2 regions of the Streptosporangium sp. NPDC000563 genome follow, and region 2 is predicted to be linked to the other one. Evidence: riboswitches for the same ligand, from Rfam matches in the RefSeq annotation. Region 2 holds a riboswitch; the other holds the start of a gene.

Region 1 (15,435 bases), on a different contig from region 2:
ATCTGCGCCGCGCTGCGCAAACCCGACGCGATCAAGGTGCCGATCGACGTGAAGTACATCGGTTTCGACATTCCCAACGAGTTCGTGATCGGTTACGGCCTCGACTACGCCGAGCGCTATCGCAACCTTCCCTTCATCGGAACTCTCGCCCCTCACGTATACGGAGCGGGCTGAAAAGTACGCCCTGCGCGAAGTGTGTCATTCACAAACGCGACATTGCCCATAGCGGCGGGGAACACGGACCTACCTGACGTACGTTGGTAGGGCAAAGCCGGTCTGTCCGCGCGGTGACCCCGCGCGCCATGCCGGTGTACCTTCGGACAACCGAAGAGGTGGCCTCCCGCCGTCTCTGGGTAGTCAGTTGGAGCGGTTAGGGATACCGCGAGCCCCGGGTTCGCCCGGGGTTGCCAGGCTCTGGTCAGGAAGGGACGGGCCCGCCGGGGTTCCGCATCGGATGGATCTCAAGCGATTTACACGTGGGCCACTGCTGTGGATCCTGGGCATCGTCGTTCTGCTCCTTCTCGTCACCACGATGTGGGGCGGTGAGGGCGACTTCGAGAGGCGAGACACCTCACAGATCGTCAGCTGGATCGACGAGGGCAAGGTCTCCAACGCCAAGATCATCGACAAGGACCAGCGCATCGAGGTCACTCTGACCGACAAGAAGCGCTACTACTCCATGTGGGTGACCGGCCAGGGCATACAGCTCGCCGACAAGCTGCAGGCGGCGGAGTCGGCCAACAAGCTGCCCGGTGGATACAACGTCGAGGTGCCCAGGGAGAACTTCCTTCTCGGGCTCCTGGTGAGCTTCCTGCCGATCGTCATCATCGTGCTGATCTTCCTGTTCATCATGAACCAGATGCAGGGCGGCGGCTCGCGGGTGATGAACTTCGGCAAGTCGAAGGCGAAACTCATCACCAAGGACACCCCCAAGACCACCTTCGCCGACGTCGCGGGTGCCGACGAGGCGATCGAGGAGCTCCAGGAGATCAAGGAGTTCCTGCAGGCCCCGACGAAGTTCCAGGCGATCGGCGCCAAGATCCCCAAGGGCGTCCTGCTCTACGGCCCGCCCGGCACCGGTAAGACCCTGCTCGCCAGGGCCGTCGCCGGTGAGGCCGGGGTGCCGTTCTACTCCATCTCCGGTTCCGACTTCGTCGAGATGTTCGTCGGCGTCGGCGCCTCCCGGGTCCGCGACCTGTTCGAGCAGGCGAAGGCGAACGCTCCGGCGATCATCTTCATCGACGAGATCGACGCGGTGGGCCGCCACCGCGGTGCCGGTCTCGGCGGCGGCCACGACGAGCGCGAGCAGACGCTGAACCAGCTCCTCGTCGAGATGGACGGCTTCGACGTCAAGGGCGGCGTGATCCTGATCGCCGCGACGAACCGCCCCGACATCCTCGACCCGGCGCTGCTGCGCCCCGGTCGTTTCGACCGCCAGGTCACCGTCGACCGCCCCGACCTGGAGGGCCGCAAGGGCATCCTCAAGGTGCACGGCCGCGGCAAGCCCTTCGCCGAGGGCGTCGACCTCGACATCATCGCCCGCAGGACGCCCGGTTTCACCGGTGCCGACCTGGCCAACGTGATCAACGAGGCCGCGCTGCTCACCGCCCGGGCCGACCAGAAGCTGATCACGATGGAGCTGCTCGAGGAGTCCATCGACCGGGTGATGGCCGGTCCCGAGCGCAAGTCGCGCCTCATGTCGGACCAGGAAAAGAAGATCATCGCGTACCACGAGGGCGGACACGCCCTGGTCGCGCACGCGCTGCCCAACTCCGACCCGGTCCACAAGATCACGATTCTGTCCCGCGGACGCGCCCTCGGCTACACGATGACGCTGCCGATGGAGGACAAGTTCCTCGCGACCCGCTCGGAGATGCTGGACCAGCTCGCGATGCTCCTCGGTGGCCGTACGGCCGAAGAGCTCGTCTTCCACGAGCCCACCACCGGCGCCTCCAACGACATCGAGAAGGCCACCTCCATCGCCCGCCGCATGGTCACCGAGTACGGCATGAGCGAGCAGCTCGGCGCCCGTAAGTTCGGCAGCGGCAACGGCGAGGTCTTCCTCGGCCGCGAGATGGGTCACGAGCGCGACTACTCCGAGAAGATCGCCTCCACGATCGACGAGGAGGTCCGCCGCCTCATCGAGTCCGGCCACGACCAGGCCTGGGAGATCCTCGTCGAATACCGCGACGTGCTCGACAACCTGGTGCTTGAGCTGATGGAGAAGGAGACCCTCTCCCGCGACCAGGTCCTGCAGATCTTCGCCCCGGTCGTCGTCAGGGAGAAGAGGCCCTCCTACTCCGGTTACGGCAAGCGGCTGCCCTCCAACCGCCCGCCGATCCTCTCCCGCAAGGAGCAGTCGGGCAACGGCACGCTCCCCCCGGGCGAGCAGGCCGACGGCAACGGCGCCCTTCCGGCGGGGACGGGGCACCCCGACACCGCGCCCAAGGACGTGAATTGAGCGTGGCGGGTGCCAGGCCGCTCCAGGTCGACACGGTCCGGCTGGAAAACGCTGTTCGTGAGATCCTCATCGCCATCGGTGAGGATCCCGACCGTGACGGGCTCCAGGCGACCCCCGCCAGGGTCGCCCGCGCCTACGCCGAGCAGTTCGCCGGGCTGGGGCAGACCCCGGAAGACGTCCTGACCACGGTCTTCGACGTCGACCACGACGAGATGGTGCTCGTCCGCGACATCGAGGTCTACTCGACCTGCGAGCACCACCTCGTGCCGTTCCACGGCGTCGCCCACGTCGGCTACATCCCCAACGAGAAGGGCCAGGTCACCGGCCTGTCCAAGCTCGCCCGCCTCGTCGACGTGTACGCCAGGCGTCCCCAGGTGCAGGAGAGGATGACCTCCCAGATCGCCGACGCGCTCATGAACGTGCTGGAGCCGCGGGGGGTGATCGTGGTGATCGAGTGTGAGCACCTCTGCATGACCATGCGGGGTGTGCGCAAGCCCGGTGCCAAGACGATCACCTCGGCCGTGCGCGGAAGCTTCCGCGACAGTGACAAGACCCGCGCCGAGGCGATGGCCCTCATCATCCGCTGATCGCCTTCACGCGTGCATTCGAGACACACCCCGTCAGGACCGCCGATCGGCGGCCCCGGCGGGGTTTCCGCGTTGTGGAGGGTTGTGGCCGGAAGCCCTGATTCTCCGTCACGGCCGACCGGTGCCTGGTACGTTGCTCGCGTCGGACGCCGCCGGGCGTACGCCGCCCGCGTCCGCAGGAGCTGGAGGAGAACGCATGCCGGCCAGACGTCCCCGAGGGCCGTCCGCCCGGTGACGGGTGTGCGGATTCGTTATGGCACAAGCCGGACCCACGAGACGGGCGTATGGTGCGCAACGCCTAGGCTGGTCGCCATGACGACGTGGAGTGTGCCCGGGCTGCCGGACGCGGGCCGGTGCCTCGTTATGGGCGTGGTCAACGTCACTCCCGACTCCTTCTCCGACGGCGGCAGGTGGTTCGACCCGGTGGTGGCCGTGCGTCACGGCCTGGAGCTGGTCGAGCAGGGCGCCGACATCGTCGACGTGGGCGGCGAGTCCACCAGGCCCGGCGCCGCGCGGGTGCCCCTGGAGGAGGAGCTGGCCAGGGTCGAGCCGGTGATCAGGGAGCTGAGCCGCGAGGGCGTCACCGTGAGCGTCGACACCATGCGGGCCGAGGTCGCCCAGATGGCCGTGGAGGCAGGGGCGAAACTGGTCAACGACGTGAGCGGAGGGCTCGCCGACCCGGCGATGCCGAGGGTCGTGGCCGCCTCGGGCGTGCCGTACGTGGTGATGCACTGGCGGGGGCACAGTCACGCCATGGACCGCAGGGCCGTGTACGGCGACGTGGTGACCGAGGTGCGCGAGGAGCTCGCCAAGCGGGTCGCCTCCGTGCTGGCCGAAGGCGTGGCCGAGGAGCAGATCGTGCTCGATCCGGGGCTGGGCTTCTCCAAGCACCCCGAACACAACTGGGCTCTGATCGCGGGCATCGACAGGCTCGGAGAGCTGGGATACCCGCTGATCATCGGAGCCTCGCGGAAACGCTTCCTGGGTCGCCTCCTGGCCGACCGGGACGGCGCGCCGCGCCCTTTCAGTCGTAGTGACGACGCCACGCTCGCCGTGACCGCGCTCGCCGCGCAGGCGGGGGCCTGGTGTGTACGCGTGCACGACGTCCGCCCGAACGCGGACGCCGTCCGTGTGGCTGCCGCAGTTCAGGGAGCGAGATCATGAGCGTCGACACCACCGCCGTCGAGACGGTCAACCAGGCGTTCTACACCGCCATCGAGGACGCCGACCTCGACAGGATGACCGAGATCTGGGCCGAGGACATCGAGGGTGAGCAGGTGAGCTGCGTCCACCCCGGCTGGCCGATCGTGAACGGCCGGCAGGAGGTGCTGCGCTCGTGGGCGCTCATCATGGCCAACACGCCCTACATCCAGTTCGTGCTGACCGACGTGCGGGTCATGGTCCTGGGCGACGTCGCCATCCTCACCTGCGAGGAGAACATCCTCACCGCCGGCGACGAAGGTGACGCCAGCTTCGCGGCGGGCAAGGTGGTCGCGAGCAACACCTTCGTGCGGACGTCGGCGGGGTGGCGGCTCTGGCTGCACCACGGCTCGCCCGTGCTGCAGGGGGACGACGAGGACGAGGACGAGGAGGCCGCGTGATCGACGCCGAGACCCCCTCGTCCCCCGAGACGCCCCTGCGGATCGACGACGCCGTCAGCGACCTGATCGGGGATCCGGCCGACGAGCCGGTCGGCGGCCCGGCCGAGGGTTCGCTTCGAGACCCGCTGGAAGGTCCGGCCCCCGGCGCGTACGGGGACGCGGCGCACGGCCTGCCGCCGGGCGCGGCCGACCGGATCAGCCTGAAGGGGCTGCGGGTGCGCGGCCGGCACGGCGTGCTGGCCGCGGAGCGGGAGCTCGGCCAGGAGTTCGTCGTCGACGTCACCCTCTTCCTCGACACGGCGCCGGCGGCGGCCGGGGACGATCTGACCAGGACCGTCCACTACGGCGAGCTCGCCGAGGACCTCGCGGAGGTCGTGCGGGGCGAGCCGGTCGACCTGATCGAGACCCTCGCCCAGCGCCTCGCCGACGTCTGTCTCGCCCGCGAGCTCGTCCAGGTGGCGGAGGTGAGCGTGCACAAACCCGCCGCGCCGATCCCGCTGCCGTTCGACGACGTGATCGTGACGATCACCCGGGGCCGGGCATGAGGGTGGTCCTGGCGCTCGGCGGCAACCTGGGCGACCGGTTCGAGACCCTGAGGGGCGCGCTCGACGCCCTCTTCGAGAAGCCGGATCTCACGTTCGTCGCGGTGTCGCCGGTCTACGAGACCGACCCGGTCGGCGGTCCCGAGCAGGGCGCCTATCTCAACGCGGTGGTGATCGCCGAGAGCGCGCTGGAACCTCGGGCGCTCCTCGATCGTGCTCACAGTGTGGAGAACACCTTCGGCAGGGTCCGGGTGGAGCGCTGGGGAGCGCGCACGCTGGACATCGACCTGATCACCGTGGGGGACGTCGTGATGGACGATCCCGACCTCACCCTGCCGCACCCCAGAGCGCACGAGCGCGCGTTCGTGCTGGTCCCCTGGGTGCGGGCCGATCCCGGGGCGGTCCTGTCCGGGCGCCGGGTGGCCGACCTGCTCGCCGGTCTCGACCAGGGTTACGTACGGCCGCGTCCCGACCTGATCCTGCGGGGGCCCGCGTGAGGCCGACCCGCCCCGGCGTTCTCGTCGGGCTTCTCATCGTGTTCGCGATCCTCACCTGGGCGCTGCTCAGGCCGCTCTACTCGTCCCTGCCGACCGTGCCGTGGACGGCGATCCCGACGGTGCTGCTGCTCGCGATCGGCGAGTTCTACACCGGGTGGATGACGAAGGCCAGGATCGAGCGCAAGCCCGACACCGAGCCGGTCGAGCCCCTCGCCGTGGCCCGTCTGGCCGCCCTCGCCAAGGCCTCCGCGTTCGGTGGCGCGGTCTTCGGCGGGATCTTCGCCGGGTTCACCGTCCACACGGTGGAGATGCTGGAGCAGGAGGTCCCCCGCAGGGACTTCTTCATCACCGGCGGGTCGCTGCTGGCGTGCGTGCTGCTGGTCTGCGCGGCCCTGTACCTGGAGCACTGCTGCCGGGTTCCCAAGGACTCCGCGGGCGACGAGCGCTGAGACCCCGCGCTGAGACACCGCGCTAGCGGCGCCTCGCCGTCCACTGGCGTCCGAAGAGCATGATGACCGGAAGCGTGCAGATCAGCGCTCCGGCGATGGCGAGGGGACGCTCCAGCCACCAGAACAGGTCCAGCCGTACCCTCTCGCCGGGTCCGCTGCCCACCAGCCACCAGGTGAGCGCCACCCAGATCGCCATGCCGGTCGTGTGGAACAGGAACAGCGGGAGCGCGAACCGGTTCACCGTCTCGTTCACGCGCTGCCACCTGGGCCGTACGAGCAGGCGTTCCATGGACGGCCTCAGCACCTCCACCAGGCCGATCTGGAAGATCAGCAGGGCCACGATGACGAAGGTGGGCGGCGCCATGTTGGACAGCTTGTCGCCGGGAACGCCCACCATCGACCCGGGGTAGATGCCCGAGTAGACCAGGCCGAAGAGGGCGAACAGCCCGGTCCACAGGATGGCGACGTCGAAGCGGCGGGGAAGCGCCACCACCCGGTCGTAGAAGAATCCGGCCTGGTGGGCGAGTCCCCAGACGATGATCATGTTGAGCCAGCCCACGGCCTCGTACCCGTAGCGCAGCCGCAGCACGTCGACGACGAGCGCCGCCCCCGCCAGCCAGATCAGGGCGAGCACGTCGTAGCGCCGGTGCAGCCAGAGCGCGATCGGCAGCAGGGCGATCAGCACGAGGTAGACGCCGATGAACCAGAGCGGGCTGATGACGAGCAGGACCACGCGGCCCATCCACTCGATCCCGAACGCCCACGTCACGATCGCACCGAACACGATCCAGGTCCCGGCGAGCGCGAGCGCGGGGATCGCGAGACTCCGGATGCGCCGCCACACGAAGGTGCCGATGCCGACCCCGCGCTCGCAGGCCCGGTTCCACGACAGGAGGTGCACGTATCCGCCCACGTAGAAGAAGAGCGGCAGCACCTGCAGCAGCCACGTGAGGATCCACAGCCCCGAGGTGAAGCCCAGCGGGCTCGTCGGCGAGGGGCCGTCGGGCCCCCACTGCAGGATCGTGAACGCCCAGTGCCAGACGACCACGACGATCAGGCTGAGCGCGCGCAGCCAGTCGACGTAGCGGTCCCGCCGCGGCCCGTCCGTGGCGGGAGGCAGCTCGGCCGGTACGGAATCCGAGGTCGCGGTGGTTCCGGGGCGGCTCTCGGTGGTTTCCGAAGTCCCAGAGGTTCCTGGCGTCCCTGGCGTTCCGGATGGCCCGGAGGTTTTCGGCGTTCCGGGGGTTTCCCGGGATTTCGAGGCGGAGGGCGCGGGAGGAGCGGGAGGAGGTGTGGAGGGTACGGGGGGCGCCCCCTCCTGGTCTCCGCCGGATTCGATCATGCGGTTACAACCGTGCCTTACTTGTCGATGTCGCCGACGACGAAGAACATCGAGCCCAGAATGGCGACCATGTCCGAGACCAGGTGGCCGGGGAGCATCTCGCGCAGCACCTGGACGTTGTTGAAGGAGGCCGAGCGGAGCTTCATCCGCCACGGCGTCTTCTCCCCGCGCGAGACCAGGTAGTAGCCGTTGAGGCCCAGCGGGCTCTCCGTCCAGGCGTAGGTGTGGCCCTCGGGCACCTTCAACACCTTGGGCAGGCGCTGGTTGACCGGCCCCGGGGGCAGGTCGACGAGCCGCTCCACGCAGGCGTCGGCCAGGTCGAGGGAGACCTTCACCTGTTCGAGCAGCACCTCGAACCGGGCGTGGCAGTCTCCCGCCGACCGGGTGACGACCTTCACCGGCAACTCGCCGTAGGCGAGGTACGGCTCGTCCCTGCGCAGGTCGAGGTCGACGCCGGAGGCGCGGGCGATCGGGCCGCTCACCCCGTACTGCATGATCGTCTCGCGGTCGAGGACGCCCACCCCGCGCGTGCGGGCGAGGAAGATCTCGTTGTCGGCGATGAGGTTCTCGATGTCGGGCAGTCGCCGCCGCACGTCGGCCACGGCCTGGGCGACCCGGCCCGTCCACCCCGCGGGGATCTCCTCCTTGAGGCCGCCGACCCGGTTGAACATGTAGTGCATGCGCCCGCCGGAGATCTCCTCCATCACGGCCTGGAGGGTCTCGCGCTCCCGGAACGCGTAGAAGACCGGGGTGATCGCGCCGAGCTCCAGCGGGTAGGAGCCGAGGAACATCAGGTGGCTGAGCACCCGGTTGAGCTCGGCCATCAGCGTGCGCGTCCAGACCGCCCTCGCCGGCACCTCCATGCCGAGCATCCGCTCCACCGCGAGCACGACGCCCAGCTCGTTGGCGAACGCGGACAGCCAGTCGTGCCGGTTCGCCAGCACGATGATCTGCCGGTAGTCGCGCACCTCGAAGAGCTTCTCGGCGCCCCGGTGCATGTAGCCCACGATCGGCTCGGCGGAGCCGATCCGCTCCCCGTCCAGCGTGAGCCGCAGCCGCAGCACACCGTGCGTGGACGGGTGCTGCGGCCCGATGTTGAGGACCATGTCCTCGGTCGCGAGGTCCTTGCCGTCCGCCCCCCGTACGGCCTCGGCTCCAGCCCCCATCCCCACGCTCAGCTCACGGCGCGCGCCTTCAGTCATAGGGCCATGCTGTCACGTCAGCCGCGCGAGGCAAGATCCCGCAGGGCGCCGATCAGTCGGTCGACGTGCTCGGAGGTGGTCCCGATGCCGATGGAGGCGCGGACGGCGGAGGCGGTGACGTCGTCGCAGCCGCCGTCCTTGGCGCCCAGCAGGTGCCGTACGAAGGGGTGGGCGCAGAACTTGCCGTCGCGGACCCCGATGCCGTAGTCGCCGGACAGGGCCTCGGCGACCTCGCGGGCGGTGAAGCCGTCCACCACGAAGGAGACGATGCCGACGCGCGGGTGGTCCGGGCCCCACAGGGACAGCTCGTGGACGCCGGGGACACCTGCGAGGCCCGCCCTCAGGCGCCGGAGGAGGTGCTCCTCCTCGCGGACCAGCGGGGTCCAGCCGGTGGCGGACAGCGCGTCGCAGGCCGCGGCGAGCGCGATGGCGCCCAGCACGTTCGGGGTTCCGGCCTCGTGCCGCGCCTCGGGGTCGTCGTGCCACTCGGTGTCGTCGTCGTTCACGGCCTTCACCGCCCCGCCGCCCCGCAGGTACGGCTCGGCGTCGGCGAGCCAGTCGGAACGGCCGATCAGCGCGCCCGTGCCGAACGGCGCGTAGAGCTTGTGGCCGGAGAAGACCACGTAGTCCAGGTCGAGGGCCGTCAGGTTGAGGCGGCGGTGCGGGACGAGCTGCGCGGCGTCGACGAGGACGCGGGCACCGTGGCGGTGGGCGATGTGGGCGAGCGCGGCGATCGGCCACAGCTCCCCGGTGACGTTGGAGGCGGCGGTCACGACGAGCAGCTTGGGGCCGTCGATCGAGGCGAGGGCGTCGTCGACGGCGCGGACGGCCTCACCGGGGAAGGCGGGGGCCGCGAGCCGCACGACCCGCTCCCAGGGCAGCAGCGAGGCGTGGTGCTCGGTGTCGAAGACCACGGTGGTGGTGCCCTCGGGCAGGCTGCGGGCCAGCAGGTTGGTCGCGTCCGTGGTGTTGCGGGTGAAGATCACCGAGTCGTCGGGGCGGGCGCCGACGAAGGCCCGCACCGTGTGTCTGGCCTGCTCGTAGCGGGCCGTGGTCAGCTGGGACGCGTACCCGGCGCCGCGGTGGACGCTGGAGTAGGCCGGGAGCGCGGCGGCGACGGCGGCGCTCACCGGCTCCAGACAGGGGGCGCTCGCGGCGTAGTCGAGGTTGGCGTAGCGGACGAGCCTGCCGCCCCTGACCGGGACCTCCAGGTCCGAGCCGAGCACGGCCGGGATCGGCCGGTCACCGGACGCGCGGGTCTCGGGGACGGCGGGGGTGGCGGGGGTGCTGATCGTGAGGGTGGACACGCCATGGCTCCTTCGAGGTCATCGGACCCCAACCCATGGCACAGGTGCCTGGAGCCCGCGCTTGCCCGGCATACCTCGTGCCGGACCAGGTCCTCACCCGGGGCACCCCGCCGCGGACGCGAGGGTTGCCGGCCAGCGAGCCGGGGCTTGTCACTGGCACTCATGACCTACGGAGGCACTATAACCGACGTCCCGCGGTGGCCCGCAAGTCCGAAAGGTGAGCGTCCTGGTATCCGGGGCAGGAGCCGGCGCCTGGGAGCGTCCGGCGAATTGACGGCGAGTTGTGATGAAAGGAAGGAACTCGGGGCCTTTCCCGGTCGTCCTGGAGTCAGCCGAAGAAGGTCAAGCCGGCTGGATGATCGCGCGTTCGAGCGTTGGCCGAAGAAATCGGCCGAAGAAGGAGAAGGCCATGGATTGGGTGACCAACCCCGAGATATGGATAGGTTTTTTCACCCTTGTCGCCCTGGAGATCGTCCTGGGGATCGACAACATCATCTTCATCTCGATCCTGGTGGGCAAGCTCCCGCCCGCGCAGCGTGACAGGGCACGCAAGATCGGTATTTCCGTCGCCCTGCTCAGCCGTCTCCTCCTGTTGTTCGCGCTGTCGTGGGTGGTGAGGCTCACGACGCCGATGTTCGAGGTCTTCGGGCAGGGGATATCGGGGCGCGACCTGATCCTGATACTCGGAGGCCTGTTCCTGCTGGGCAAGAGCGTCCACGAGATGCACAGCAGCCTGGAGGGGGACTCCCACCACTCCGAGGGCAAGGTGGCGGCGTCCTTCACCTCGGTGATCATCCAGATCATGATCCTCGACGTCGTCTTCTCGCTCGACTCGGTGATCACCGCGGTCGGCATGGTCGACGAGCTGGGCGTCATGATCGCGGCCGTCATCGTCTCGGTCATCGTGATGCTGATCGCCTCCGGGCCGATCAGCCGCTTCGTGGACCGGCACCCGAGCATCAAGATGCTCGCCCTGTCCTTCCTGGTGCTGATCGGCGTCGTGCTCATCGCCGAGGGGTTCGAGCAGCACATCCCCAAGGGCTACATCTACTTCGCGATGGCGTTCTCGCTGCTGGTGGAGCTGCTGAACATCCGGATGCGCGGCAAGGCGGGCAGGCGCAAGCCGGTCGAGCTGCGTTCTCGCTACGGTGCCGAGGACCAGTCGGGTCGTACGGACTCGGTGGACGGCACGGACGGCACGGCCCCGAAGGACTCGGTGGACCTTGCGCACCGGGCCGATCCTGAGGCTCCGGTGACCGCGGTGGCCCAGGGGGTTCCGGCGAGCCGGACCGGTCCCGCGGACGGAGTGGATGAATCATCCGAAAAGGGAAATTCGGACAAGCGGCCCGACTCCTGACCAGGATTACGATGATTACGTGCGCTTTGATCCCTGGAATCCGGAATTCGTCGCCCATCCCTACGACGTCTACGACGAGCTGAGGCGGGAGCGGCCGGTCGGCTTCTTCGAGCCGACCGGCCAATGGCTGGTGGTGAGGCACGCCGACGTCAACGCGCTGCTGCGAGACCGCAGGCTCGGCCGGTCCTACCTGCACATGGCCTCGCACCAGGAGTTCGGCAGGCCGGACGACCCCGAGTTCCAGGACCCGTTCTGGCGGGTGATCAGGGCAGGGATGCTCGACGTCGAGCCGCCGGTGCACACCAGGCTCCGGCGGCTGGTCTCGAAGGCGTTCACCCCCCGCATGGTCCAGGCCCTCCGCCCCAAGATCGCCCGCATGGCCGAGGAGCTCGTGGACGTCTTCGTCGAGCGCGGCGGAGGCGACCTGATCGCCGAGGTCGCCGAGCCGCTCCCGGTCACCGTGATCGCCGAGATGCTCGGCATCCCCGAGTCCGACCGGCACCTGCTGCGCCCCTGGTCGGCCGACATCTGCGGCATGTACGAGCTCCAGCCGTCGGTCGAGGCCCAGCACACCGCCGTACGGGCGGCCGAGGAGTTCTCCGCCTATCTCGTCGAGCTGGCCCGCGCCCGAAGGGCCGACCCCGGCGACGACCTGATCAGCGCGCTCGCCCTGGTGGCCGACGAGGGCGACCGGCTCACCGAGGAGGAACTGGTCGGCACCTGCGTGCTGCTGCTCAACGCCGGACACGAGGCCACCGTGAACGTCACCGGCAACGGCTGGTGGTCGCTCTTCCGCAACCAGGCGGAACTCGACCGGCTCCGCGCCGACCACACCCTGCTGCCCACGGCGATCGAGGAGCTGATGCGCTGGGACACCCCGCTGCAGATGTTCGAACGCTGGGTGCTCGAGGACGTCTCGGTGGGCGGGATCGACATCCCGCGCGGCTCCGAGGTGGCGCTGCTGTTCGGCTCGGCCAACCGCGATCCCGAGGTCTTCGCCGACCCCGCCCGCCTGGACGTGGGCCGGGCCGACAACCCGCACATCTCCTTCGGCGCCGGCATCCACTTCTGCCTCGGGGCGCCGCTGGCCAGGGTGGAGCTGATCGAATCCTTCGGCGCCCTCCTGCGCAAGGCGCCGAAGATGGAACTCGTCACCGAACCCACCTGGGGTCCCGGCTACGTCATCCGGGGCCTCACCGCCCTCGATGTGCGGGTCTGAACCGGTCCGGAGCACACGGTGGCCGGCGACGACCCGGACCGCGACAACCCGGACCGCGACAACCCGGACCGCACCGTATCCCGCGACATCCCGCGGCCCGACGGCCCGGTCCGGGGCGCATCCCATCGGTGTCGGCGAAGCGATCGGTCGTTCCGCCGGGGGCTCGCCACTCTCAGTGGCGGCTCTGAGAGAGCCAGCCGAAGCCGCCGAGGCCGCCGGGGGCGATGAGCTCGGCCTCCTCGGAGGCCCTTGTGAGGGCCCGCAGGTAGCCGCGCGGGTCGTTTCCCGCCTGCTCGACCGGCGGACGGCTCCCGGTGACGCCCAGGGCGCGCAACGCCTCGCGCTGCGTGGTCAGCGCCGTCGTGACGGCTCCGGCGCTCTCGCCGGAGGCCGCGCAGGCGTCGAGCGCCACGTGGGCGGTGATGTCGCACGACCCGTCGGGCACGGGCGCGACCGTCGCTCCGTCCCGGTATCCGGCGAGCGTGCCGTACGGCGGCCGGTCGTCCAGCGCGTGGGAGTAGTCGATCGCGATCGCCCGGCCGCGCGCCAGCCGTACGATCACCGAGGCCCACGCCCTGTCGCGGGGCCTGCCGATCTCGGCACGCTCGCCGGGGGCCCGCATCCGCCACCAGCGGGCCAGCCACGCGAGATCCGCCTCGGAGGGGCTGTCACCGAGCCGCTCCTCACCGTTCGTGATGTTGACCAGGACCAGCCGGGGGCCGTCGGCCGTCTGCTCCACGATGTCGACGGGGACGTTGTCGAGCCACTCGTTGGCGATCACCAGCCCGTGGATCCCGTCCGGCGCGGCCTTCGCCCAGACGATCTCCTCGGGCAGCGCCGAAGGCCGGGGCGCCAGGTCGACCGCGGTGACCCGCAGTCTCGACCGGAGCGCGGGCGGCGCCGCGGCGAGCACACCGGCCGCCAGCCTGCCCTCACCGGCGCCGATGTCGACCAGGTCGAGCACCTCGGGGCCGCCCAGAGCCTCGTCGATCGCGGCCAGCTCGCGCAGCACGGCCTCGGCGAAGACGGGGGAGGCGCCGACCGAGGTCCGGAAATGGCTGGAGGGACGCTCCCGGAGATAGAAGCCGCTCTCGCCGTAGAGGGCGTGCTCCATCGCGGCACGCCAGGTGAGCCACACGCTCTCAGACGCTACCCGCCGGGGCGAGGGAACGAGATCGACGCGCGCCGACGCTTCGAGTGAGTGCATGACCGCATTCTGTCATCGGTTTGCACGATCGTTGTCGACGCCACGTCGGCGCGTCGCCGTCCGAATCACCGTATGGGCCGGGTTTCCGGGCTCTTTCGTGGGTCACGTACGCTCCCGGTGTGCCCGATCCGGGCATACCGGGAGGAGACCTCGCCTCCGTTGCCGAACACGCGTCTTGACGCGGTCGCGACAGCACGGCCCGTTACTCTGGTCAATCGGGCACGGAACCCACATGGTCGAAGGACGGGACGTCATGGACGCAGTCGATCGCCCGGCACGGCTGGCCGTCGGAGTGGTTGGAGCGGGCAAGGTCGGTTCGGCGCTCGGCGCCGCGCTCGTCAGGGCGGGGCACCGGGTGGTCGCGACGAGCGGCGTCTCCGACGCCTCCAGGGAGCGGGCGGTCGAGCGGCTCGGGCTCGTCCCCGCGAGACCCGAGGACGTGGTGGCGGGCGCGGATCTCGTCCTGCTCACCGTCCCCGACGACGTACTGCCGGACCTGGTCTCCGGCCTGGTGGAGACCGGCGCCGACCTGCGCGGCAAGCTGGTGGCGCACACCAGCGGCGCGTACGGCCTCGCCGTGCTGAACCCGGCGATCAAGGCCGGGGCGCTGCCGCTCGCACTGCACCCCGTGATGACCTTCACCGGCCGCGACGACGACCTGCGCCGCCTCACCGGGATCTCGTACGGGGTGACCGCTCCCGACGCGCTTCGCCCGGTGGCCGAGGCCCTTGTCATCGAGATGGAGGGCGAGCCGGTCTGGATCGCCGACGAGGACCGGCCGCTCTACCACGCGGCCCTGGCGGGGGCGGCCAACCACATGGTGACGCTCGTCGCGGAGTCCTCGGAACTGCTGGAGAGGATCGGCGTGGAGCAGCCGGGCAGGATGCTCGGCCCGCTGCTCGGCGCGGCCCTGGAGAACGTGCTGCGGCTCGGCATCGCGGGGCTGACCGGCCCGGTGGTGCGCGGCGACGCGGGGACCGTCCGCAGACACGTGGACGCGCTCATCCTCGCCGCCCCCGAGGCGGCGGACGCCTACGTGGCGCTGGCCAGACTCACCGCCGACCGGGCGCTGGCGGCCGGGTTGCTCAAGCCCGAGGCCGCCGAGCGCCTTCTGGACGCCCTCGGCGGCAACAAATGGACCTGAACCCCCGGGAGGTTCCAATGATCGTGGCGGACGACCGTGCGGGGCTGCTCAAGGCCCGCGAGACCCTGGGGATCGGCGCGGGCGCCTTTTCCGGGGGAAGCGCGCTGGCGCTCGTACCGACGATGGGCGCGCTGCACGAGGGACACCGCTCGCTCATCCGGCTGGCCCGCGAGAGGGCCGCGCACGTGGCGGTGAGCATCTTCGTGAACCCGCTCCAGTTCGGGCCCACCGAGGACTACTCCCGCTATCCCCGTACGTTCGACGCCGACCTCGAAGCCTGCGCGGCCGAGGGGGTGGGCGTGGTGTTCGCCCCTTCGGCCGAGGACATGTACCTGCCGGACAGGCAGGTCGGCGTGTCCGCGGGCGAGATGGGTTCGGTCGTCGAGGGGGAGTTCAGGCCGGGCCACCTCGACGGCGTGCTGACCGTGGTGCTGAAGCTGTTCAACCTGGTCCAGCCGGACGTGGCGGTGTTCGGGCAGAAGGACGCCCAGCAGCTCGCGATGATCCGCAGGATGGTCGC
Region 2 (15,435 bases):
GACTGGCGACGTGTCATCACACAGACACGCGAGGCGGGCGCGACAATGGGGCAATTCATCGGCGGTGAGCCGACCTTGTACCCCGGCCTGTCGGACCTCGTTCGTCACGCCCTCAGCACAGGCATGGAGGTGGAGATCTACACCAACCTCGTTCACGTCACTCCCGCCATGTGGGAGACCTTCCAACTGCCTGGCGTTCGACTCGCCACCTCCTACTACTCGGACCAGGCCGAGGAGCACGAGGCGGTCACCAAGCGGCCCACGCTCAAGGTCACAACAAAGAACATCGCCCGCGCACAGGACCTCGGCATCCCGCTTCGCGCGGGAGTGATCGGTATCAACGACGGCCAACGCACACAGCAGGGCATCGCCGTACTGGAACGCCTTGGCGTTTCCGAAATCGGCTACGACGACCTCCGGGAAGTCGGACGCGGTGCCCGGCGAGACGGCCCCAGCGTTGCGCAACTCTGCGGCAACTGCGGAGATCGACAGATCGCGATCTCGCCCACCGGCGAAGTCTGGCCGTGCGTGTTCTCGCGCTGGCTCCCGGCGGGCAACGTTCAAGAGGCGTCTCTCGCGAAGATCCTCACCAGTGAGGCGTTCGCGCAGATCACCGACGAGCTACAGAGGGAATTCGGCCAGCGCAAGCCATGCAACCCCGACCCGTGCAGCCCAGACTGTAGCCCCTCATGTAGACCTCAAAGCAACTGCCGCCCGTCCAGCAACTGCGCGCCGAACTACTCATGCGGGCCATGTGCGCCGAAGGATCGAAACTGTAACCCTGTGATGAGCTGCAACCCCAACAAGTGCCGCCCCACGAAGTAGGGACATGGAGAGGAACCGAACGTGAGCAGCCAACACCGCGCCCCCGGATCCGGCCAGCGCGCGTTCCTGCGCCGCATCCTCGCCGAGGGCGCACAAAGACTCGGTGTCTCTCCGGCCGGGGAAACGGTGTTCGGCTGGCATGACCGCACCATCGGATCGCCTGCCCTCACAGACACGGACACACTCTGGCTGCGCGCGACCGGCGAACATCGCGATTGGGCGCACGGCGAGGCATGGACCGGCAATCAGGACGCCTCAGCGATCACCGACGTCCCCAAACCCGCAGTGATCGCCCGCGTGGACTGGGACGAGCCGCCGGTGTCCATGTACGCCGAACTGCTCACCTACGTACCAGACCCACCATGTTCGGCCACTCCCGAACTCACCGCGCCCCCCATCGTGCCCGCCGCCTGGTGGAGCGATCTTCGCACCGCGATGGAAGCGCTCGCCGTATATCCCACCGACCGAGGGGATCACGACCCGTCCGCGCTACCCCAGCGAGTCGAAGCCTTCTACCGCCGACCGCTCGCCTTACCCTCACCCCCGACCACGCGGACCGAACACACCGATCTGCATTGGGCCAACCTGACATACCCCCGCCTGTGGATACTCGACTGGGAGTATTGGGGCAACGCCCCCGCCGGCTACGGGGCAGCCACGCTCTACCTGCACAGCCTCTTGGTTCCCGACACCGCCGCCCACGTTCACGACCTGTTCGCCGACCTCCTTGACACCCCCACCGGCCGCCTGGCGCAACTGTCGGCCGCCGCCCACATTCTCGACCGCGCCGGCCGAAGCGGCGACTATCCAACCCTCGCCGCCCTCGTGCGCGCCCACGCCGCCCGGCTGATCCAACCCGCAGGAAGGCGGTAGCGCGTGCTACTTACCCGACTGAGCACCCACCACCTTCCTACAGGGTGGACCGCTGCCTTGCCGCCCATCCGCCACCTCTCCGAACACGGCCTGAGTCTCACTGCCCCCGTGACATTCCTGATCGGAGAGAACGGCTCAGGGAAGTCCACCCTCATGGAAGCGATCGCCGACGTCTGCGGCATCAATTCCGCAGGCGGCAAGGCAGGCACCCGATACGCCAGCACAGGACCTCCCACACCCCTCGGGGAAGTCATGGACGCCGAACTCACGACGACCGGCCTCCGTCTTCTACGTGGCCCCCGCACCAAGCGCCGAGCATTCTTCCTCCGTGCCGAAACCCTCTTCAACCTCGGACAGAACGTCTCCGGCCGATACGGGTTCTGGGAGGAAGACCTCACCGAGCAATCCCACGGGGAAGGATTCTTCACCGTCCTGGAACGCATGGTGAGCGGGCCAGGGCTCTACCTCATGGACGAACCCGAAGCGGCCCTCTCGTTTCACTCATGCGTGCGCTTGGTCGGTCTCATGGCTCGCGTCGCAGACGAAGGCGGGCAGATCATCTGCGCTACCCACTCGCCGATTCTCGCCAGCCTTCCAGGCGCGCAGATCATCGAGCTCGGCGACTACGGCACCCGCGCCGCAGAGTGGGAAAAGCTCCAACTGGTCGATCACTGGCGACGCTTCCTCGCCAAACCAGACTTCTATCTGCGGTACGCCTTGGGGACGACCACCGACACTGACTAATGCGAAGGCATGACACGGAAGTAGGAGGGGTCAGCTTCTGTCGGTGTGAGGGGCGCCGGAGATCAGGTGGGCGGTTTTTGGGCGACGAGCACCGTGAGGCCGTCGAGGATGCGTTCCATGCCGAAGGCGAACTCGTCGTCCTCGCCGCCAGGCTTGTCGAAGACCCGGGCTTCGAGAAGCTCGTGGATCTCGGGGAAGCGCTGGGCGTCGGTGAGCCTGGCGAGTGACCTGCCGTAGCCGGACAGCGCCTCCTCGTCGGTGACCTGGGAGGTGCGGTGGGCGTCCTGGAGGTCGGCGAGGAGCGCCACCTCGGTCCTGACGAAGCCGTTGACCAGCAACAGCGCCGCGAGCTTCGTGTCCGCGTCCAGTCCGGTGCCGCGCAGGCAGCGCAGCCCGGCCTCCAGCCAGGCGACGTGGTTGGGCATGATCCCCGGCCCGGTGATGGGGATGCGCAATGACCAGGGGTGCCGCTGCAGGGCGACGCGCATGGCGGCGCCCCATCGGTGGACGCCCTGACGCCAGTCGTCGCCCGGCTCGGGGAGCGGGGGAGGCGGGCCGAGCACCGCGTCCGTGATGAGCATGAGCAGGTCGCCCTTGGACGAGACGTAGCGGTAGAGCGCCATCGTGGAGACGTCGAGCTCGGCGGCGATCTTGCTCATCGAGACCGCGGCGAGCCCTTCCGCGGAGCCCACCCGCAGGGCGGCCTCCACGATGTGCTCCAGGCTCAGGCTGCGTTTGGGGCCCTTGCCGGGCCGCTCGCGCAGGCCCCAGGCGATCTCCACGCTCTCCGGCACTTCCATCGCGCTCCCGGGCTTGACCGTCCTTTTCTGCGAGTGTATACCTTACGCAATATCGTGTATGCCATAAACAGTAGAGCGTACGCCATACACAGGAGGGGTAGTGGAAGCAGCGATAGAGGCGGTCGGCCTCACCAAGTCCTACGGCAGGGTCGCCGTCCTGAAGGGCGTCGACCTGCGCGTCGCCAGGGGGAGCGTGTACGCCCTGCTCGGTTCCAACGGGGCGGGCAAGACGACGACCGTACGCACCCTGGCGACGCTGGTCGGGCCGGACGGGGGACGGGCCACGGTCGCCGGGTTCGACGTCGTCCGCGACCGCCGCCGGGTGCGCCGCGCCATCAGCCTGACCGGCCAGCACGCGGCGGTCGACGAACTGCTGACCGGCGAGGAGAATCTCCGGATGATGGGCCGCCTGTCCGGCCTGTCACGCGCGGGGGCCCGCCGCAGGGCGGCCGAGCTCCTGGAGCGGTTCGACCTGGTCGAGGCGGGAAAGCGGCGGGTCGGTACGTACTCGGGTGGTATGTGGCGGCGCCTGGACCTGGCCGCCGGGCTCGTCGGCGCACCATCGGTGATCTTTCTCGACGAGCCGACGACCGGGCTCGACGTGCGGAGCAGGCAGGCGATGTGGGAGGTGATCACCCGCCTCGCCGACTCGGGGACGACGGTCTTCCTCACCACCCAGTACCTGGAGGAGGCCGACAGCCTCGCCGGCAGGATCGCGCTGCTCGACGGCGGACGGGTGGTGGCGGAGGGCACCGCCGACGAGCTCAAGGCGAGGGTCGCCGCCTGGCGGCTGAACCTCGTCCTGGCCGACGCCGGCTCGTTCGCCGAGGTGACGCGCCTGCTCGGGGCGCGGGCCGTGCACGCCGATCCCGCCAGGCTCACCGTCGAGGCGGCCACCGACGGGAGCGCCGCGCAGATCCGCGCCCTGCTGGACGAGGTGGATCCCGGGCGTTCCGCGGTCGAGAGGTTCACCGTGCGAGGCGCCACGCTCGACGACGCGTTCCTCGCCCTGACGGACAACCTGACGGACAATCCGACGGACAGGGAGCGGGCCGGTGTCTGACCTCACGGCGACGGACGTCTCGACAAGCGAGGAGCGGCGAGTGTCCTGCCCCGTCGTCGGGTGCGAGGGGAGGAGGGCCGGTGTCTGAGCTCGTCGCCTGGCCGGTCATGACCGGCCGCGCCGTCCGCCTGTCGCTGCGCAACCTCGACGCGCTGATCACCTCGTTCCTGTTGCCCGTCATGATCATGCTGATGTTCGTCTACCTGTTCGGCGGCGCGATCCAGACCGGCACCGACTACGTCACCTACGCCGTCCCCGGCGTCCTCGTCATGTGCGCCTCCTACGGCGCCTCCCTGACCGCGGTCGCCGTCAGCCAGGACATGAGCCGGGGGATCGTCGACAGGTTCAGGTCGATGGACGTCGGCGGAGGGGCGTTCCTGGGCGGGCACGTGGCCGCCAGTACCGTGCGCAACCTCACCTCGCTCGTCATCGTGTTCGTCGTCGCCTTCCTGCTCGGCTTCCGGGCGGACGCGGACCTGGCGGGCTGGGCCGCGGCGGCGGGCATCCTGGTGGTGTTCGTCCTGGCCGTCTCCGCGGTCTCCGCCGTGGTCGGCCTGCTGGCCAGGACGCCGGAGGCCGCGGGCGGCTTCACCTTCGCGGTGATGTTCCTGCCCTACCCGAGCAGCGCCTTCGTCCCGGTCCACACCATGCCCACGTGGCTGCACGGGTTCGCGGAGAACCAGCCGGCCACGCCGATCATCGAGTCCGTGCGCGGCCTGCTGCTCGACAGGCCCGTGGGGAGCGACCCGTGGAAGGCGCTGGCCTGGTGCGGCGGTTTCCTGCTGGTCTCGGCGCTGCTGTCCGGCAGGTTGTTCCGCGACCGCGCCCGCTGAGGTGGCCGGAGGGGACGCGCTCAGCTGACCAGGGTGAGCCAGTGTGGCGCGTCCCCGAAGGGGGCGGTGCGGGTGGTGACCGCCTCCATCAGCCAGGCGGCCGAGGCGCGGGCGCTCTCGACCACGTCGGGCGGGTAGGCGTACCTGATCCGGTGCTCCTCGAACTCGTCCTCGTCGTCCAGGAAGACCCGGCTCCGGCGGCCCTTCAGCAGGTTCCCGCGGACCCTGATCACGTCGAGGTCGAGGTCGATCATGGTGACCTGACCGTCGCTCCACCGCGGCACCGTGGAGATGTCGCAGTAGATCTCGTGCTTGTGCGGTGCCGTGTTGAACGCGGCCGTCCACCAGGCGTCGCGGGGGAAGAGCATCACGAACGGATGCGGCCAGGCGACCGCGGGGCCGTCGCCCTTGTGGCCGCTGGAGTCGGCCACGCAGCCCGTCCACACCCCGTGCTCGTCCTCGCCGAGCAGCAGGCCGCGGTGGTGCCAGTGCAGTGACCCGTCGTACTTGCGGTAGACCACGTTCACGCTCTCATAGGACATTCCCCGACATTAAGGCTTGACAGAGATCTATGTATTTCCTACCTTCTAAATAGGTTAAGAGTGTCAGTGCGAAGCCCCGGCTGACTGACCGGCAACCCTCGCACCGCGGCGGGGTGCCCCCGGGGGAGACCAGGCGGCACGGTGGGCGTGCCGCAAGCGCGGACCCCTTCACCGGGGTCACCACGACATGTCCGGGAGCGCCAGATGCCGAAGAGCAGCACACTGAACCACGCGAGCCCCGTCGACCTCGACACCCACGGCCACTACCGGCCGGGTGGCAGGTCCGGCCTGCGCTACCCCTTCCAGGGGCGGATCGGCACAACCGCCTTCCCCGCCGAGCCGGGGCGCTACCACCTCTACGTCGCGGCCGTCTGTCCGTACGCTCAGCGCGCCGCCATCGTGCGCTCCCTCAGGGGACTCCAGGACGTGGTCTCGCTCTCCTACGTCGACGACGAGCGCGACGGGCGCGGGTGGGCCTTCCGCGAGCGGCGCGGGGCCGACCCGGTCAACGGCTTCACCACCCTGCGGCAGGCGTACGAGGCGACCGAGCCCGGCTTCGACGGGCACGTCTCCGTACCGGTCCTGTGGGACAGGACGAGCGGCCGCATCGTCAGCAACAACTTCCCCGACATCACGATCGACCTCGCCACCCGGTTCGGCGGCGACCCAGAGGCCGACCTCTACCCCGAGGAGCTCAGGCCGGAGATCGACGAGCTCAACACGAGGATCTACGAGATCGTCAACACGGCGGCGGGCCGCGTGGCGTCGGCCACCACCGAGACCGCGTACACCGAGGCGCGCGCAGAGGTGATCGCCTTCCTGGACGATCTGGACGACCGGCTGGCCGACCGCAGGTACCTGTTCGGCTCGGGGATCACCGAGGCGGACGTACGGCTCTGGCCGACCCTGCTCCGCTTCGACCTGAGCGACAACCCGGCGGCCAGGATCAGCGAGCGCCCGCTGACCGCCTTCACCAACCTGTGGGCCTACGCCAGGGACCTGTACGCCCACCCCGCCTTCCGCGAGAACACCGACTTCACCGTCATCTCCCCCTTCCGCGGCGAGACCGACACCTGGCGTGTCCCGGTCGAGCCGCTGTACGCCGACTGGGACGAGCCGCACCGCAGAGCCGCCGTATGAGCGCCTCGATCGCGGTCGTCGGCGCGGGACCGACGGGCACCTGCCTTGTGGAGCGGATCTGCGCCAACGCCGCCGACCTGCTCGGCTGGCCGTCGCTGGACGTCCACGTGATCGACCCCCACCCGCCGGGCGGCGGGCGCGTCTGGCGGCGCGACCAGCCGGACCTGCTCTGGATGAACTCCACCGCGGCCGACGTGACCCTCTTCACCGACGAGTCGGTGCGGTGCGAGGGACCGATCCGCCCGGGACCCACGCTGGCCGAATGGCTCGGCGGAGACCCCGGCAGGTTCGCCACCCGCCCCGCGCAGAGCGGCTACCTCTCCCACGTCTTCCGCCACGCGGTGGCGACCGCGCCGCGGGGCGTCCGGGTGCACGTGCACGCCACCCGCGCCGTCGACCTCGCCGACGTCCCCGGCGGCCAGGCGGTGAGGCTGGAGAACGGCGGGACGATCGAGGTCGACGCGGTGATCCTCGCCCAGGGACACGGCGACGTGACCCCGACGAGCGAGGAGGGCACGCTGGCCCGCCTCGCCACACGTACGGGGCTGCGCTACCTGCCCACCGGCTACGCGGCGGACCTCGACCTGGACGGCGTCCCCGCGAGGGAGCCGGTGATCGTACGGGGGATGGGGCTCGCCTTCGTCGACCTGATGGTGCTGCTCACCTCGGGCCGGGGCGGCCGGTTCGTCCGCGAGTACGACGGGGAGCTCGTCTACCTGCCCAGCGGGCGGGAGCCCCTCCTGCACGTGGGTTCGCGGCGCGGGGTGCCGTACCACTCCAAGACCGGTTACCCCTTCAAGGGCGCCCGCCCGCCGGTGCCGCGCTTCCTCACCCGCGAGGCGCTGGGCGAGGGGCCGTGGGACTTCCGCAGGGACGTGTGGCCGCTCGTCGCCAAGGAGCTGGCCTTCGCGTACTACCACGAGCTCATCACCGCCCACCCCAAGCGGGTCAAGCTGGGCTGGGAGGAGTTCGAGGAGGGCTTCGCGGCCGAGGAGTGGCGCAGCCTCGGGATGCGCAAGCTGATCCGCCAGGCCGTGCCCCGGCACCCGGACCGGCTCGACTTCGACCGGCTCGACCGGCCGCTGGACGGCATCCGGTTCGGCGACCACGCGGGCCTGCAGAAGTGGATGCACGGCTATCTCGCCGTCGACCTGGAACGGCGCTCCGACCCCGCGCACAGCGCCGACCACGCCATGATCCTCGGACTGCTCTCCGTCTACGGTGTCCTCGCCGAGCTGGGCATCTCCGACCCGTGGTTCGGCGGCTTCTTCAGCTACGTCGCGAGCGGTCCGCCGGGATCCCGGCTGGAGGAGATGCGCGCCCTCGCCAGGGCCGGGGTGGTCACCTTCCTCGGCGCGAACCTCAAGGTCGACCACCATGAAGGACGCTGGCGGGCACAGAGCCCCACCGTGCCCGGTGGCGTCGCGGCCGGCACACTCGTCGAGGCCCGGCTGCCCGCGCCCAGCGTGAGTCGGGCCGTCGACCCGCTCATCGGCGCGCTCCGCGACCGGGGCGAGCTCGACGAGGAGTCGGGCCTGGTGAACGTGCGGACCGCGGACCGCCGCCTGCTCGACAGGTCAGGCAGCCCGCACCCCCGCAGGTTCGCCCTCGGCCCCTGGGTCGTGGGCGGCAGGGCCACCGCCGGCTTCGCCAGGCCCCGCCTCAACGCCCCGCTCTTCCGCCACGCCGACGCCCTCGCCCGGATCGTGCTCTCCGAGGCCGCCGGAACCCAGATCAGACGGCACGTCGCGTGAACCGCCCCGATCGCCATACCCGGCGTGTCGTCGAGCCGGCCGGACGCGCCGTACCGAACAACGCCGCACAACACGCCGTACAGAACAACGCCGTACAGAACGCCGTGCGGAAGCACGTCGCAGAGAAGCACGCCATACAGAAGCACGCCATACAGAAGCACGTCGTACAGAAGCGCAAGGAGAAGAACGTGAAGTTGCGATGGGGCGCCCTGACGCTCGCCGGAGTGCTGGCGCTCGCGGCGTGCGGAGCCGAGAGCGGGGCCCCGAGCGCGAAGGCCGGTGCGGACGGCGGTGGCGGCAGTGGCGACGGCGGGTCGCTCGTGTGGGCGGTGGAGACACAGCCGATCACCTTCAACCCGCACCAGTGGGGCCAGAACAAGGCCCGCCTCCTGGTCCACAACCAGTTCGACGCACTGATCGCCCGGGGCGTGAACGGTGAGTTCCTGCCCTGGCTGGCCACGTCCTGGAAGGTGTCGGAGGACGGCCTGACCTACACCTTCGAACTCCGCGACGACGTCACCTTCCACGACGGCGAGAAGTTCGACGCCGCCTCGGTGAAGGCGAACCTCGACCAGCTCGTCGCACCCGGCTACAACGCCGCGCTCAGCGCCATCCAACTGCGCAACTTCGAGAAGGCCGAGGCGACCGCGCCGTACACCCTGAAGGTCACGCTCAAGGCCCCCGACGGACTGTTCCTCGACTTCCTCTCCTCCCCGTACGCGGGCCAGGTCTCCCCGAAGTCGCTGAAGAACGCGAAGGACCTCAAGGCGGGCGGCGTCGACGTGGTCGGCACCGGGCCGTTCATCCTCGACCGGTTCACCCCCGGCCAGGAGGTCCACTACAAGCGCAACCCCGACTACAAATGGCCGCCCACCGGCGCCGCCCACCAGGGACCGGCGCACCTGGCCGAGATCACCTACCGCTTCCTGTCCGAGGCGGCGGTACGGGTCGGCGCGCTCACCTCCGGGCAGGTGCAGGTGATCGAGGGCGTGCCCGCCACCGAGATCGGCCTCATCAAGAGCGACCCCGAGCTGAAACTGGAGACCAGCCTCAACTCGGGAAGCGCGTTCTCCTACTACTTCAACGTCTCCCGTCCCCCGTTCGACGACAAGCGGGTCCGCGAGGCCTTCCGCGACGCCGTCGACGTGGACGCGGTGCTCAACTCCGTCTACCAGGGCACCGCCAAGCGGGCCTGGAGCGTCATCGGCCAGGGCAGCCCGCAGTTCTACGACCCCTCCCTGGAGAAGACCTTCGGCAACAACCCCGAACGGGCCAACCGGCTGCTCGACGAGGCGGGCTGGAAGGAACGCGACGCCGAGGGCTTCCGGGTCAAGGACGGCAAGCGACTCACCGTGCGCACCGTCAACGCCGCGCCGTTCGTCCGCGACCGCCGCGACGTCCTCGCCCAGGCCGTCCAGGCGGCCGTCAAGCAGAGCGCCGGGATCGACTTCCAGGTCAAGATCGTCGATCAGGGCACCGCGCAGAAGGCCGTCGAGGACAACGAGTACGAGATCTTCGAGAACTCGCGCGGCGACACCGACGCCGGGGCGGCGCTCAACCTGATCCTGGCGAAGGACGCCGCGATCAACCGCACGAAGTTCGGGAGCGCCGAACTGGACGAGCTGCTCGCCGACGCGTCGGCCGCCTCCGACGTCGCCAAGCGCAAGGAGCTCTACGCGAAGGTGCAGAAGACCGTGATCACCGACGAGGCGCTTCTGCTCCCGCTCTACGTTCCCGCCGACCAGGTCGCCTACAGCGCCTCGGTCACCGGGATCACCTTCGAGCCGGTCTCCGGCACCCCCAACAGTGCTTACGACATCCGGATAGGGACGTGAGCACCCTTTCACTCACCCGGCGGCGGGGGCTGGCCGCCGCCGGGTGGCTCGGCCCGGCGGGCCGGCGGCTCGGAGCGGGCGTCGCCGTGCTCTGGGCCGCCGCCACCGCGGCCTACCTCGCCCTGCTGCTCGCCCCCGGCGACACGATCGACGTGCTCATCGGCGACGGCATCGACACCCCCGAGCGGCGGGCGGAGATCATCGCCGAGTGGGGGCTGGACCGCTCCCCGCTCCAGCAGTACGGCGACTATCTGCTCCGCCTGCTCCAGGGAGACCTGGGCCGCTCCTACATCCTGCAGCGCGGCGTCGGCGACATCCTCGCCTCCCAGATCGGGCCGACGATCCGGCTCGCGCTCACCGCAGCCCTCCTCGGGGTCGTCCTCGCCCTGCTGCTCGCCCTGACCACCGCGGGCCGCAGCCCCTGGCTCGGCGGCCTGGTCGGACTGTCGGAGCTGGTCACCGTCTCGGTCCCGCCGTTCCTCATCGGCATCCTGCTGCTCGCCGTCTTCTCCTTCACCCTCGGCTGGTTCCCCGTCTCCGGGGACAGGGGACTCGCCTCCCTGGTACTGCCAGGACTCGCGCTCGGGCTGCCGATCGCGGGGGTGCTCGGCCAGGTGCTCCGCGAAGGGCTGGAACGGGCACTTGAGGAGCCGTTCGCGGTGACCGCCCGCTCGCGCGGCATCACCGAGTGGCGGCTCGTCGCCCGGCACGCCCTGCGTCACGCGCTGCTCCCCGCCGTCACCCTCACCGGCTGGTTCGTCGGCTTCCTGCTCGGCGGAGCGATCATCGTGGAGGCCGTGTTCGGCCGACCCGGGCTCGGCCAGGTCACCGTCGGCGCGGTGAACAGCAAGGACATGCCGCTGGTGATGGCGGTCGTGCTGATATCCGCCCTCGCCTACGTGACGGTCAGCACGATCGTCGACCTCGCCTACCTCGCGATCGACCCCCGCCTGAGGAGGAGCCGATGACGACCCCGTCGCGCGAAGAGCCGGTGACGGTTCCACCGCCGATTCCACCGACGATTTTGCCGAGGTTGGAGCCGACGGTGGCCCCGCCGCGGGAGGCGCCCTCGCCGTACCACCCGAGGAGGAGCCGATGACGACGGTCACGGAGGTCCCGGGTGTCGCGACCGCCGCCCCGGCGCCGGCCAGGCGCGGGTACGGCCTCAGCGCGCCGCCGGTCGCACCGCTGCTGTTCCTGGCGGTCGCCGCCGTCGCCGCCGTGGCGCCGAGCCTGCTCACCGGCGTCGACCCGCTCGCCGCCGACCCGCTGCACGCGCTCGCCGGGCCGAGCGCCGAGCACTGGTTCGGCACCGACCACCTCGGCCGCGACGTGCTGTCGCGCGTCGTCCACGGCGCGGGACACTCGCTGAGCATCGGCGCCGCCGCCGTACTGCTCGCCGCGGGGGCCGGAACCCTGCTGGGCGTCCTGGCGGGACTGTCCCCCCGCTACGTCGACGAACTGCTCAGCCGCCTGTTCGACGTCGTGGCGACCTTCCCAGAACTGCTGCTCGCCCTGCTGGTCATCGCGATCACCGGCCCCGGCACCGGCAACGTGATCCTCGCGATCGGCATCGCGCAGATCCCCAACTACGCCCGGGTGATCCGCGCCCAGACGTTCGTGGTGCGCCGCTCCGGCTACGTCGAACAGGCGGTCACCTTCGGCCTGGCCAGACCGATACTGGTCGCCCGCCACGTACTGCCCAACGTGCTCGGCCCCCTGCCGGTGCTCGCCACGATCGGCATGGGCACCGCCATCATCGCCACCTCGGGGCTCAGCTTCCTCGGCATGGGCCCGCAGCCGCCCAGCCCGGAGTGGGGCTCGATGCTGTCCGAGGCCCGCGACTACCTGCGCGTCGCCTGGTGGAGCGTGCTCTTCCCCGGCCTCGCCGTCACCGGAACCGTCATCAGCCTGACGCTCGTCGGGCGCCGCCTGCAGCGCCGTTTCGAGGGGAGAAACCGATGAGCCTCATCGACGTCGAGGACCTGCGGGCCGGCTTCCCCAAGGCCGGAGTACAGGCCGTACGGGGGGTGAGCCTCTCGATCGAGGCGGGCGAGTGCGTGGCGATCGTCGGGGAGTCCGGCTCGGGCAAGAGCGTCACGGCGAGGACCCTGGTCGGGCTGGCCGGACCCGGCGCCGAGGTCACCGCCTCCCGGTTCGTGGTGAACGGCGGGGACGCGCTCCGCTTCGGCGCCCGCGACTGGCGACGGCTGCGCGGCCGGTTCGCGGGGCTCGTGCTCCAGGACGCGCTCACCTCGCTCGACCCGCTCCGTACCGTCGGCGACGAGATCGCCGAGGTGCTCACCACCCACGACGTCGTCCCCCGCACCGCCCGGAAGGCAAGGGTGATCGAACTGCTGGAGGCGGTCGGGGTCCCCGAACCCGAGGTGCGGGCCCGGCAGTACGCCCACCAGCTGTCCGGAGGGCTGCGCCAGCGCGCCCTGATCGCCTCCGCGATCGCCGCGAGCCCGCCGTTGATCATCGCCGACGAGCCGACGACCGCGCTCGACGTCACCGTGCAGGCCCAGATCCTGCGGCTGCTCGCCGCCCGCAAGGCCGAGGGCACCGCGCTGCTCATGATCAGCCACGACCTCGCCGTGGTCTCCGCCGTCGCCGACCGCGTACTGGTGATGAAGGACGGCGTGATCGTCGAGGAGGGGGCGACGGGACGCGTGCTGTCCGAGCCCCGCCACGACTACACCAAACTGCTGCTCGCCGCCGTCCCCTCCGCGGTCTCGCGAGGCACCCGCCTGTCGGCCATCGCCGCCGGGGGAATCGCGTTGCGCACCCCGCTGCCGGAGCGGACCGTCGACCACGCCGCGCCGATCCTGGCGGTCTCCGGGCTCTCGGCCGCGTACGGCTCGCGCACGGTGGTCGACGACGTCTCCTTCGAGGTCTATCCCGGTGAGACGCTCGGCATCGTGGGGGAGTCGGGGTCGGGCAAGACCACGGTCGCCCGGCTCGTCCTCGGACTGCTCGAACCCGCCTCGGGGGAGGTCCGGCTGGGCGGCGAGCCCTGGTCGGGGATCCGCGAGCGCGCCAGGCGTTCCCGCAGGTCCCGCATCCAGGTGATCTCCCAGAACCCGCTCGACTCCTTCGACCCCCGCTACACGGTCGGCCGCCTGGTCGCGGAACCCCTGCGCGGCGCCTTCCTCGAACGCGGCCCCTCGCGCGCCGTTCCTTTCCGGAACGGTTCCTCGCCCGGTGTCTCTTCCGGGGACGGCTTTCCTCGCGGTCGCTCTTCCCGGAACGGCTCAGCGCGCGGCGTTCCGACCGAGAACAGACCTTCGCGTGGCGTTCCCACTGAGAACGGCTCCCCGCGCGGCGTTCCTTTCCGGCACGGCTCCTCGCGAGAGGCCCTCTTCGACCGGGTGACCGAACTGCTGAGCCGGGTCGGCCTCCCGGCGGACATCGCCGACCGGCACCCCCGGCGCCTGTCCGGAGGCCAGCGCCAGCGGGTGGCCATCGCGAGAGCCCTCGCCACCCGCCCCGACGTGCTCGTCTGCGACGAGCCGGTCTCCGCGCTGGACGTGTCGATCCAGGCCCAGGTGCTCGACCTGCTCGCGGAGATCCAGGCCGCCGACGGGACCGCGCTGATCTTCATCTCCCACGACCTCGGGGTGGTCCACCACGTCGCCGACCGGGTACTGGTCATGCGCGGCGGGCGGGTCGTGGAGGAGGGGCACGTGGATGAGGTGTTCTTCCTGCCCCGGCACGACTACACCCGCGAACTGCTCGGCGCGGTGCCCAAGCTGGTGTCGGCCGAGCCCTGACCCTCGGACCGCAGGCGCGGGGCAGGGCCGGCACCCACCGCGAGCGGGGCGAACCCGACCGATGAAGGTCGCGGACGCCGGGGGCAGGAGCGGCACTCACCGTGAGCCGGGTAGAACCGGCACCCCGGGCGCGACAGGTGATCCGGTACGTCGAGAGGGATCGGATCAGAGCAGCCGACGGGCACCCTGGGCCGGGGTCGCCGGGTAGATGTCCGGTGCGGTCCAGCCGCGCTCGGCGTAGGCCCCGGTCACCGACTCCCGTACCGACTCCACCCGGTCGTCGGCGACCAGCGCGATCGCCGAGCCGCCGAACCCGCCCCCGGTCATCCGAGCCCCTCGTGCCCCGCCCCTGACCGCCGCCTCCACGGCCACGTCCAACTCGGCGCAGGACACCTCGAACTGGTCGCGCAGCGACAGATGAGAGGCGTTCAGCAGCGCACCGATCTCCCGTACCGCCCCGGCGCGCAGCAACCCGATCACCGCCTCCACCCGGTGGTTCTCGGTCACCACGTGCTGGGTGCGCCTGCGCTCGTCGCCGCTCAGCTTCGCGAGGGCGCCCGCCAGATCCGTGACATCGCGCAGCGCGTCGACCCCCAGGCGCTTGGCGGCGTTCTCGCAGTCCTTGCGGCGGCGGGCGTACTGCCCGTCGGCGAGCTCGTGATGCACCCCGGTATTGATGATCAGCAGCTGCATGCCGTGACTCGCCAGGTCGAACGGGATGCTCCTGGTCCCCAGGGTCCGGCAGTCCAGGAACAGCGCCTTCCCCTCCTCGCCGAGGGCGGAGGCCGCCTGGTCCATGATCCCGCACGGCATGCCCACGAAGTCGTTCTCGGCCTTCTGGGCGGCCAGGGCGATCTCCATCCTGGTGAGGCCGAGCCCGTACAGCTCGTTCAGCGCCGTACCGATCACCACCTCCAGCGCCGCGCTCGACGACAGGCCCGCCCCCGGGGGGACGTCCCCGTCGATCACCACATCCGCCCCGCCGACCGGACGCCCCCGCCCTGCCCCCTGTCCCTCGTCTGTTTCCCGCCCCTGCTCCTGACCTCGTCCTTGCTTCCGCTCCGCTTCGCCGAGCGCCCAGAACACCCCGGCCGCGTAGCGTGCCCAGCCCTCGGCCTCGTCGGGCGTCGCCAGCGTCACCGGCTCACCCGCCTGCAGCGACCGCAGCCTGATCACCCCGTCCTCGCGCGGCGACACCGCGGCGGTCACCCCCCACGGCAGCGCGAACGGCAGGACGAACCCGTCGTTGTAGT

What was found. A riboswitch is a leader RNA that binds a small molecule or an ion and turns the genes downstream of it on or off. The one in region 2 is predicted to bind S-adenosylmethionine.
Region 1: it holds a riboswitch for S-adenosylmethionine, as region 2 does, so the genes downstream of both, ABT352_RS01110 (aminotransferase class V-fold PLP-dependent enzyme) here and ABT352_RS11380 (glutathione S-transferase C-terminal domain-containing protein) in region 2, are expected to answer to the same signal.

The regions. Positions count from the first base shown of each region.
Region 1 covers NZ_JBEPDA010000001.1:224,610-240,044, reverse strand. The annotation lists gene hpt (hypoxanthine phosphoribosyltransferase) at 1-174, shown strand, start outside; gene ftsH (ATP-dependent zinc metalloprotease FtsH) at 455-2,461, shown strand; gene folE (GTP cyclohydrolase I FolE) at 2,458-3,048, shown strand; gene folP (dihydropteroate synthase) at 3,361-4,212, shown strand; gene ABT352_RS01140 (nuclear transport factor 2 family protein) at 4,209-4,649, shown strand; gene folB (dihydroneopterin aldolase) at 4,820-5,194, shown strand; gene folK (2-amino-4-hydroxy-6-hydroxymethyldihydropteridine diphosphokinase) at 5,191-5,688, shown strand; gene ABT352_RS01125 (DUF3180 domain-containing protein) at 5,685-6,137, shown strand; gene ABT352_RS01120 (acyltransferase family protein) at 6,160-7,479, opposite strand; gene ABT352_RS01115 (NADH-quinone oxidoreductase subunit D) at 7,497-8,681, opposite strand; gene ABT352_RS01110 (aminotransferase class V-fold PLP-dependent enzyme) at 8,699-9,988, opposite strand; SAM riboswitch class IV at 10,041-10,156, opposite strand; gene ABT352_RS01105 (TerC family protein) at 10,398-11,345, shown strand; gene ABT352_RS01100 (cytochrome P450) at 11,365-12,564, shown strand; gene ABT352_RS01095 (SAM-dependent methyltransferase) at 12,737-13,771, opposite strand; gene ABT352_RS01090 (Rossmann-like and DUF2520 domain-containing protein) at 14,025-14,915, shown strand; gene panC (pantoate--beta-alanine ligase) at 15,038-15,435, shown strand, end outside.
Region 2 covers NZ_JBEPDA010000003.1:136,894-152,328, reverse strand. The annotation lists gene ABT352_RS11415 (radical SAM/SPASM domain-containing protein) at 1-825, shown strand, start outside; gene ABT352_RS11410 (aminoglycoside phosphotransferase) at 847-1,698, shown strand; gene ABT352_RS11405 (AAA family ATPase) at 1,702-2,442, shown strand; gene ABT352_RS11400 (TetR/AcrR family transcriptional regulator) at 2,505-3,242, opposite strand; gene ABT352_RS11395 (ATP-binding cassette domain-containing protein) at 3,343-4,305, shown strand; gene ABT352_RS11390 (ABC transporter permease) at 4,386-5,138, shown strand; gene ABT352_RS11385 (DUF402 domain-containing protein) at 5,159-5,680, opposite strand; SAM riboswitch class IV at 5,733-5,845, shown strand; gene ABT352_RS11380 (glutathione S-transferase C-terminal domain-containing protein) at 5,885-6,820, shown strand; gene ABT352_RS11375 (FAD/NAD(P)-binding protein) at 6,817-8,574, shown strand; gene ABT352_RS11370 (ABC transporter substrate-binding protein) at 8,571-10,409, shown strand; gene ABT352_RS11365 (ABC transporter permease) at 10,406-11,377, shown strand; gene ABT352_RS11360 (ABC transporter permease) at 11,505-12,374, shown strand; gene ABT352_RS11355 (dipeptide ABC transporter ATP-binding protein) at 12,371-14,182, shown strand; gene galK (galactokinase) at 14,348-15,435, opposite strand, start outside.